DNA from 2 places in the Lelliottia sp. EB106-05-01-XG201 genome. Region 1 is predicted to be linked to the other one. Evidence: predicted binding sites of a transcription regulator. Region 1 holds the regulator's gene; the other holds the start of a gene.
The links. Region 1 encodes Fur, which represses iron uptake genes when iron is present. Its sites were predicted from a motif close to ATAATAATGAGAACNACTATCAA; they were not measured.

Region 2: a site for Fur is predicted at 2,884-2,906, ahead of feoA (ferrous iron transporter A). Genes of this name have one in related genera too.

Annotation. Positions count from the first base shown of each region.
Region 1 covers NZ_JBYTDV010000001.1:3,293,775-3,298,666, forward strand. The annotation lists gene ybfE (LexA regulated protein) at 26-313, shown strand; gene fldA (flavodoxin FldA) at 471-1,001, shown strand; gene fur (ferric iron uptake transcriptional regulator) at 1,295-1,741, shown strand; gene chiQ (ChiQ/YbfN family lipoprotein) at 1,847-2,176, opposite strand; gene chiP (chitoporin ChiP) at 2,223-3,623, opposite strand; gene glnS (glutamine--tRNA ligase) at 4,065-4,892, opposite strand, start outside.
Region 2 covers NZ_JBYTDV010000001.1:4,364,628-4,369,519, reverse strand. The annotation lists gene feoC ([Fe-S]-dependent transcriptional repressor FeoC) at 18-254, opposite strand; gene feoB (Fe(2+) transporter permease subunit FeoB) at 267-2,585, opposite strand; gene feoA (ferrous iron transporter A) at 2,616-2,843, opposite strand; gene AC3WS9_RS20485 (Tex family protein) at 3,182-4,892, opposite strand, start outside.

The sequences.
Region 1 (4,892 bases):
TGTTTTCCCCCGAAGTCTCTGAATCATGGCCAAAGAACAAACGGACCGCACGACATTAGATCTGTTCGCGACTGAACGTCGACCGGGACGACCAAAAACCAATCCGCTTTCGCGTGATGAACAGTTGCGCATCAATAAGCGCAATCAGCTAAAACGCGACAAGAGTCGTGGGCTTAAACGCGTCGAGCTAAAACTCAACGCGGAAGCGGCTGACGCCTTAAGTGAACTGGCCGACGCCCGCGAAATCAGCCGAAGCGAGCTGATTGAAGAGATGCTGATGGCGCAACTTCAGGCATGGCGCAGCACCAGGTGATCGTTTGAAAATCCACTCATTTGTCCCTTTCATGTAGCACAGAGTGCAGTCCCGCGTGATAGCTGTTTCCGCAGACTTCCCTGTTCTGCTATGATTGCCCTTATCCGTGGACAAATTGCGCCACCATACCATTAAGTTTCAAGAGGTTATTTTACTCATGGCAATCATCGGCATTTTTTTCGGCAGCGATACCGGTAATACCGAAAACATCGCAAAAAACATTCAAAAACAGCTTGGTAAAGACGTTGCCGACGTGCATGACATTGCTAAGAGCAGTAAAGAAGATCTCGAAGGCTACGATATTCTGCTGCTCGGCATCCCAACCTGGTACTACGGCGAAGCGCAGTGTGACTGGGATGATTTCTTCCCGACGCTGGAAGAAGTCGATTTCAACGGCAAGCTTGTGGCCCTCTTCGGCTGCGGCGACCAGGAAGACTACGCGGAATACTTCTGTGATGCGCTGGGCACCATCCGCGACATCATTGAGCCACGCGGCGCCGCGATCGTCGGCCACTGGCCAACGGCGGGCTATCATTTCGAAGCCTCTAAAGGCCTGGCGGATGACGACCACTTTGTTGGCCTCGCTATCGACGAAGACCGTCAGCCAGAGCTGACCGCAGAGCGCGTCGATAAGTGGGTGAAACAGATCCGCGAAGAACTGCACCTCGACGACATTCTGAACGCCTGATCAAATCTGTGAGGTGTAGCGTTATACGCTATGCCTCATTGATAGATAATTCCAATCAAAATAATTGCTACAAATTTTTAACTTTTGCGTTCATACCTGTACAATGTCCCAGGGTTATAGTGGATGCCATCGAACAAGTTTGTTGGTGATACCACGTTTTTATAAGCATACTTTGCTTGAGACTTGCGGTTTTCATTTAGACATGGCAGTTCTATAATGAGACGCATTATCCCAACTGCATTTTCTGTCACTTCTTAAGGAAGTGAATCGTTTAGCAACAGGACAGATTCCGCATGACTGACAACAATACCGCATTAAAGAAGGCTGGCCTGAAAGTGACGCTTCCTCGTTTAAAAATCCTGGAAGTTCTGCAAGGGCCGGACAACCATCACGTCAGTGCGGAAGACTTATACAAGCGTCTGATCGACATGGGCGAAGAGATTGGGCTGGCGACCGTATACCGCGTTCTGAACCAGTTCGATGACGCCGGCATTGTCACCCGTCATAATTTTGAAGGCGGTAAATCCGTTTTTGAACTGACGCAGCAGCATCACCACGATCACCTGATTTGCCTCGACTGCGGCAAGGTGATTGAGTTTAGCGATGACTCTATCGAAGCACGTCAGCGTGAGATTGCCACCCGACATGGCATCCGTCTGACCAACCATAGCCTGTATCTTTATGGTCACTGTGCTGAAGGCGATTGCCGCGAAAATGAGCACGCACACGATACAAAATAATTCTGCTTCATACTCTGAGCCAACCTGACGGTTGGCTTTTTTTTGCCTGCAATAAATGCAAAAACGCCCGGCGCGCTCTCGCTGCCGGGCGTTAATGAACGCGGATTACTGCGCGTTGTTGTTGCGAATTTCCTGCCAGAGCTGGCCGCAATCGGCTTTCACCGCTTCGCCATTCCCCGTTTTACGTGCCTGGATACAGGCCTGGTAATCCATCACGCGAACATTCTCTTGCGTCGCAAACTGCTCATGCGCCTTTTCTTTCTTCAGTACCGTCAGCACGCTCTGGCAAGCCTGGATTTTCTCCGGCGAGCCTTCCGCGGTGTTGATACAGGTGCTGTAAGCCTCTTTGAGACGTGAATCTTCTTTCGGTGCCTGAGGCTGCGCACAGGCAACCAGGCCCGATGCCAGTACCGCCACCACTACAATTTTCTTCAACATGTTGGTCTCCATTCCGGCGGGTGTGACCCCGCCAGGCAGTTCATCAGAAGATGGTGAATGGTGCGATAACCATGAATTTCACGTCACGTTCATCCTGGAAGATGTTGCCGTAACCGCCTGCGTAGCTTGGGATATCAGAGTGGTTGTCATACTGCGTGAAGTGCAGTTTGAACATGGTGCCTTTCGCGCGACCGTCCTGCAGGGTGTACATCGCATCCAGGCTGTAAGCGGACTCTTTCAGGCGATAGTTTGGATCGTAGTAAGCGTCTGGCGTAGCCATGTCGCCCGGCTTCGCGTCCCATGCGTAGGCGTAAGATGCGCCCACTGCCCAGCCCGGCAGATTCCAGTTTTTCAGGTCATACATCGCGCCGAAGAAGAGCGCTTTTTCGCCGTCGGCGTTGAAGTCTGAACGGTTATCCCACCAGATATCCAGACGACCGTTGGAAGAGGCGTAGGTTGGTGTCATACGCTGCAGGAAGTAGCCCTGCTGCCCTTCGGCTTTGACGTAAGTTCCTTCGAGGCGTAAATCCACCTGACCGATTTTGTAGCCGAAGGTCAACGCCTGCAGCCATGCGGTGCCGTCATACAGATCGTTTACGCTGCCATCGCTGACTTTATCGCGCGTACCGTAGAACTGATAGCTGGTGGTCAGCGGGCCGCCAACGATATCGAATTTGTAGCTGGCTTTGGCGAAATACTGATCGACGTAACCTTCCGCCTGACCAAACGCTGCTTCCAGCACGAGGTCGTTTTTGAAGTCGTATTTCGCGCCGAGAGAGTGCAGATACTCCACGCGGGTCTTTTTATCGTTCTGGTAGAACTTGTCCATCTCGATGTGCCACGGCGCTTTGTACTCGTTGGTCCACATGTAGGAGAAGCTCAACGCACCCGCATCGCCGTAGTCAAAGTTCGCCCCGGCTTCCGCGCCCTGGTAAGTACCCGGCATGAAGCTCCAGTGCGGGGCTAACAGGGTCTGACCGGTTGGCTGAATGTAACCACCGCGCGCCCATACTGGACCGTATTTGAATTTTGCCGCCGCTTTATACAAGCTGATACCGCTCTTGTCGCCAGACCAGTCTTCTTTGTACGCTTTGTTGCTGGAGGAGAACGCGATTTCGTTCGGATGTGCGCTATCGCCGTTTTCCGCCATTTCGATGGCCGTGAAAGCAGCAATATCCAGGCCGAACATATCAGCCGCATAACCGGACTGGAAATCCAGGTTGGCGTTCCAGGTGGAGTGAGAAAGGTTAACTTTGTATTTGTCGCCGTCGGTGACGTCTTTACGGTCACGTTCACGCTGCCAGTAATAGATACCGCCCGTGAGTGTCGAATCATCGATAAAGCCTGCTGCCTGAGCCTGCGGAGCTGCAATAAAGCCCGACATTGCTGTCACACCGGCGATAGCCAGCGCCAGCGCACTACGTTTGCCACTGAACGTACGCATAGATTGTTCCTCTTTGACGAATAAAAGCGCCTTAAACGGCGAAAAATCTAAAAGACCAAATGGTCAGGGGTAGTCTGTAATACCCTCGAATTAACTACCGCCTTTAGACTATTTTTCGCGACGCGAATTATCAATGCTTTTCAGTGGGCAAAACGCAGGATTATGACGAAGTGCACATAATTGGTAGTGATTTGTAACACATCACCTGCGACAAGGCTTAAGCGGAAAAATATGGTTAAATTCAGGGAGTAATGAAATTTGATAGCGCTTACATACTTTAATTTGGCTTATTCCGTATTACAGGAAACTTTATTAAAAAAAATAAGTAGCAGCTCATTGACGTGTTATTTTGCGGTTAAAAAATGGCACGAAAAGTAAAAGCATGATCGATAAGCAAAAAAAACGCCGCGTTGCGCGGCGTTTGTCTCTCATTGACCAGGCTTACTCGCCAATTTTGGCCCAGGTGTCACGCAGACCGACGGTACGGTTAAATACCAGTTTGGTAGCGGTTGCATAACGGCTGTCAAGACAGAAGTAACCTTCACGCTCGAACTGATATGCTTTACCTGCTTCGGCCGTTTTCAGGGAAGGTTCTGCATAACCCTGTTTGATGACCAATGATTCCTGGTTGATGGTCGCCAGGAAATCTTCTGCCGCGCCCGGGTTCGGAATGCTGAACAGACGATCGTACAGACGAATTTCAACTGGCAGCGCGTGTGCTGCGCTCACCCAGTGGATCACGCCTTTCACTTTGCGTCCGTCCGCCGGATCCTTGCTCAGGGTCTCGGCGTCGTAAGTACAGAAGATAGTCGTGATGTTGCCTTCGGCGTCTTTCTCAACGCGCTCAGCTTTGATCACGTACGCATTGCGCAGGCGAACTTCTTTGCCCAGCACCAGACGCTTGTACTGCTTGTTCGCTTCTTCGCGGAAGTCAGCACGGTCGATCCATATTTCGGCGCTGAACGGCACTTCACGGCTGCCCATTTCCGGTTTGCTCGGATGGTTCGGCATGGTGACCTGCTCGCTCTCGCCCTGCGGGTAGTTTTCGATGACCAGTTTAACCGGATCGATAACCGCCATCGCGCGCGGTGCGTTTTCGTTCAGATCTTCGCGAATGCAGGATTCCAGAGACGCCATCTCAATGGTGTTGTCCTGCTTGGTCACGCCGATACGCTTGATGAATTCGCGAATAGAGGCCGCAGTGTAGCCACGACGACGCAGACCGGAGATGGTCGGCATACGTGGGTCATCCCAGCCTTCTACGTGCTT
Region 2 (4,892 bases), 1.1 Mb from region 1:
CACCCGGTACTCATCCCTCAGCGCAGTGCCCACCACTCCCGCAGACACGCTTTTCCTTCCGGGCAGCTTTTGCAGCTCCCTGACAAACAGCCATCCGCCTCTTCCTGAATCCGCACGGCTTTGCCCATCGCTTCCATTCTTTCGAGCATGGCATCGATCATCGGCTGCGGCGTGTGCAGGGACTGGCTCAGCTGTCGGGCCTCCATTCGTCCCTGCAGTGCCAGTAAATCTCGTAGCTGAATCATCGATGCCATCGCATTCACCTCTTAGTGGCAGTCGCCAGCCGGGCTGTTGCAGCAGCTTGCCGCGGTTTTATTGGTCGCCAGCAGATTTACGTCCACGCGGCTACGCGCCCGGCGCAACAGGCCGATGAGTACGACGTTGAACAACACCACCGCCAGAATGCACACCAGGCTGTAGCGTGGGTGAGCGCTGAAGTTGGTCGCCTGATAGAAAACCGTCGCCAGTGAGTAAGCGATGTTCAGCCCCCACAGGACCGAGAAGCCCATCCAGCCGCGGCTGGACTCGCGGGCAATCGCCCCCATCACGGAAATGCACGGAATGTAGAGCAGGACGAAGATCAGATAGCTATAGGCCGCCGACGCGCTGCCAAATTTCTGGCTCATCACGCCCATCGCGCCGGTCGCCATTTCCCCGTCGCCTTTGCTGGCTTCGATCGGGTTGGCCAGTACGCTCAGGCTGATGGTGTCTTTCAGGCTCTGCCAGGTGTCATCCACCGCGCTCAGCAGTTCGTCACCGAGATGGAATTCCGCCGGATTAAACTCCTCTTCCTGAATATTTTCCGCCGTATAGAGCGTATTCAGCGTACCGACCACCACCTCTTTCGCCATCGCGCCGGTGAACAGTCCGACGGTCGCCTGCCAGTTATCTTCGTGAACGCCAATCGGCTTGAACAGCGGGGTGATGACGCGGCTGACGGAGGCCAGCGCCGAGTCGTTGATGTTATCCGCCGCCTGGCCGCTGAGGGTAAAGCTGTTCAGCGCGCTCAGGAAAATGCTGACAATCACAATCACTTTACCGGCGCGCAGAACGAAGCCTTTCAGACGCTGCCAGGTCTGGATCAGCAGGCTTTTGATGTGCGGGACGTGGTAGACCGGCAGCTCCATCACAAACGGCGACGCTTCGCCGCGCATGATGGTGTGTTTGAGCATCAGGCCGGTCAGAATCGCCATCACGATACCCAGCAGGTACAGGGAGAAGACCGCCAGCGCGCCCTCCTGGCCGAAGAACGCCGCTGCAAAGACCGCGAAGATCGCCAGACGCGCACCGCAGGACATAAACGGCGCCATCATGATGGTCATCAGACGTTCACGCGGAGCATCAAGGGTTCGCGCGCCCATCACCGACGGGACGTTACAGCCAAAGCCAACAATCAGCGGGACGAAGGATTTACCCGGCAGACCGAGGGCCTGCATCAGGCGGTCCATCACGAAGGCCGCGCGGGCCATATAGCCGGAATCCTCAAGGAAGGAGAGGAACAGATACATCATGCCGATCTGCGGTACCAGCGGCAGGACGGTGTTGATGCCGCCACCCAGCCCCTGGGCGAGGAAAATCGTCAGCCATTCCGGGAAGTGCAGGGTGTAGCCCAGCCATTGCAGACCGTGAATGAAGATCGCCACCGAGCCGACATCAAACAGCGGCTGCAGCGCGCCACCGATGTTGATGGCGAGGAGGAACATCAGGTACATCACCAGCAGGAAGATCGGCAAGCCGAGGAAACGGTTGAGAATGATTTTATCGACGGCGGCGGTGAAGCGGCTCGGCTCGGCAGTCAGGGTGTTACTGACCACTTCGCAGATGGCGGCGATACTTTGATAACGCGCATCGGCGATGTGCAGGGCCGGATCGTCCAGCTCTTCGCTCAGGCGCGCCAGCGACATATCCAGTTTCTGTGCCGCATCGCCCGCGTACCTGCGGCTGTAGATATCGCCTTCCAGCATTTGCAGCCCGAGCCAGTTGCGCTGTTTCTGCGGCATGGCGTGGGCCATCTCCTGTGCCAGAATGCCGGCCTCGCGCACCAGCGGCTGCGGATAATGCACCAGTTCGAGATCCGTATTGCCCGTATGGCGATCGACGGCCAGTTTCAGCGCATCGATGCCCCGCGCGCGGGTGGAGACCAGCGGGATCACCGGGCAACCAAGGCGTGCGGAAAGCGCATCGATGTCGATGCGAATTTTTTGCTTTTCGGCGATATCGAGCATGTTCAGCGCGACGATGCACGGAATGCCCAGCTCCAGCAGTTGCAGCGTCAGGTACAGGTTGCGCTCGAGATTGGAGGCGTCGACGACGTTAATCAGTAAATCCGCATCGCCGCTCAGAATATAGTGACAGGCAATCTGTTCATCGAGAGAGGTCTGCGACGAAATCGTTGTGAGCGAATAAGTGCCGGGAAGATCTACAAGGGTGACCTGATGGTCGGTCGTGGAGAATTGACCTTCTTTGCGTTCAACGGTGACACCGGCCCAGTTACCGACGCGCTGACGTGCGCCCGTTAACTGATTAAATAAGGTTGTCTTGCCGGAATTAGGATTACCAATTAAGCCAATGGTTAATTTTTTCATTGTTTTAGACTCGGTCTAACAGCTGGCGGTTTATCGGACTAAAGCTTCGACTTCTAATAACGCGAGGTCTTTCTTACGCAATACCAGATTGACGCGACGGGTTTCGATATGGATGGGATCGCCCAGCGGTGCGATGCGCACAACCTGAAACGAGGATCCTGGCAGCATGCCTAGTGACAGCAGCTTTTGACGATACGCCGGGCTAATTTCGCGGGCAAAACCGGTAATTTTCCAGGCACTGTCTGGTGTGAATTGCATAGAGACCACTTTGACCGAAGGTTAAATAATCGACAGATTCATGATAATGAGAATGGTTTCTATCAGCAATATTTAAAATGTGACGGGATGTTCATATGGACATTAATTCGAGGACTGTTTGACCTTGCTCAATATTTATTGAGATGGTGAATGAGGTTTGAAAAATTAATTTGTTAACTAAGTGATAAACGATGGTTTAAATATGGATATGAAATCGGTTCCCTGATTCATATTAAATGAGTGAGTACGTTCTTATTTATTTTGAAGGGGGTGGTCTGGCTGTCGGGCGGCACTGCGTTTGCCCGGCCTACGAATTGGCCGGGCAAACGCGCGGGACATTAGCGTTTCTTGCCCATTGCGGCGGCCAGCGCATCCATCATCGCGCTGTTACCGGCAGGCTGGGCCTGAGGGCGGGGTTTCGCGGCTTTGGCTGTCGGACGGGACTGATCGCGTGCACCGCCGCTGTTGCTGCGGCGAGCGTTGGTTTCGCCCGGCTGCTCGTCAAGGCGCATGGTCAGGGCGATGCGCTTACGCTGCATATCCACTTCCAGCACTTTCACCTTCACGATATCGCCCGCTTTGACCACCGTATGCGGGTCTTCCACGAACTTATCGGCCAGCGACGAGATGTGTACCAGGCCATCCTGATGCACGCCGATATCGACAAAGGCACCAAAGTTGGTGACGTTGGTGACAGCGCCTTCCAGCACCATGCCTGGCTGCAGATCCTTCATCGTCTCAACGCCTTCGGCGAATTTCGCGGTTTTAAACTCAGGGCGCGGGTCGCGGCCTGGTTTTTCCAGCTCTTTGATGATGTCGGTGACGGTCGGCACGCCGAATTTATCGTCGGTGAAGTCAACGGCACGCAGGTCGCGCAGGTTGGTGCTGTTGCCCATCAGATCTTTCAGCGCCTGCTGCGTGGCGGCCAGAATGCGCTCCACCACCGGGTAAGCTTCCGGGTGGACGGTTGAGGCGTCCAGCGGGTTATCGCCGTGGTTGATACGCAGGAAGCCTGCACACTGCTCGAAGGCTTTTGGCCCCAGACGGCTTACTTTCAGCAGCTGCTGGCGGTTCTGGAACTGACCGTTCTCATCGCGCCAGGCGACGATGTTCTGCGCCATCATGCGAGTTAAGCCCGCCACGCGGGTTAAGAGCGCAACGGAAGCGGTATTCAGGTCCACGCCGACGGCGTTCACGCAGTCTTCCACCACCGCATCCAGACGGCGCGCCAGCTGAGTCTGGCTGACGTCGTGCTGGTACTGGCCCACACCGATGGATTTCGGATCGATTTTCACCAGCTCTGCCAGCGGATCCTGCAGACGACGGGCGATAGAGACCGCACCGCGCAGGGAAACGTCGAGATCCGGGAACTCCAGCGCCGCCAGTTCGGACGCGGAATAGACCGACGCGCCGGCTTCGCTGACGATCACTTTCTGAGCGGTGACTTTCGGGAACTGCTCTTGCACGTCGAGGAAGAAGCGTTCGGTTTCGCGCGATGCGGTACCGTTACCGATCGCCACCAGCTCGACGTTGTATTTTTCACACAGGGCAGCGACCACCACCGCGGCTTTCGCGGCCTGGCCGGTGTGCGGATAGATGGTGTCGGTCGCGACCAGTTTACCGGTGCCGTCGACCACGGCCACTTTCACGCCGGTACGCAGGCCCGGATCGAGACCCATGGTGGCGCGCAGGCCCGCCGGGGCGGCCATCAGCAGATCGTGCAGGTTACGGGCGAAAACGTTGATCGCTTCGTCTTCCGCGCGTTCGCGCACGGTGCCCATCAGTTCAGTTTCGAGGTGCATCAGCACCTTGATGCGCCAGGTCCAGCTCACCACGCCTTTGCGCCAGCTGTCTGCCGGGGCGTTGTTCAGGCGCAGGCCCAGATGGTCGGTAATAATCTGCTCGCAGTAACTCTCTTTCGGCGGCTCATCGAACTGCGGATCGGCATTAAGAGAGAGCTGCAGCACGCCTTCGTTACGACCGCGGAACATCGCCAGCGCGCGGTGCGACGGGGCGGTGGAAATCGGTTCGTGGTGATCGAAGTAGTCG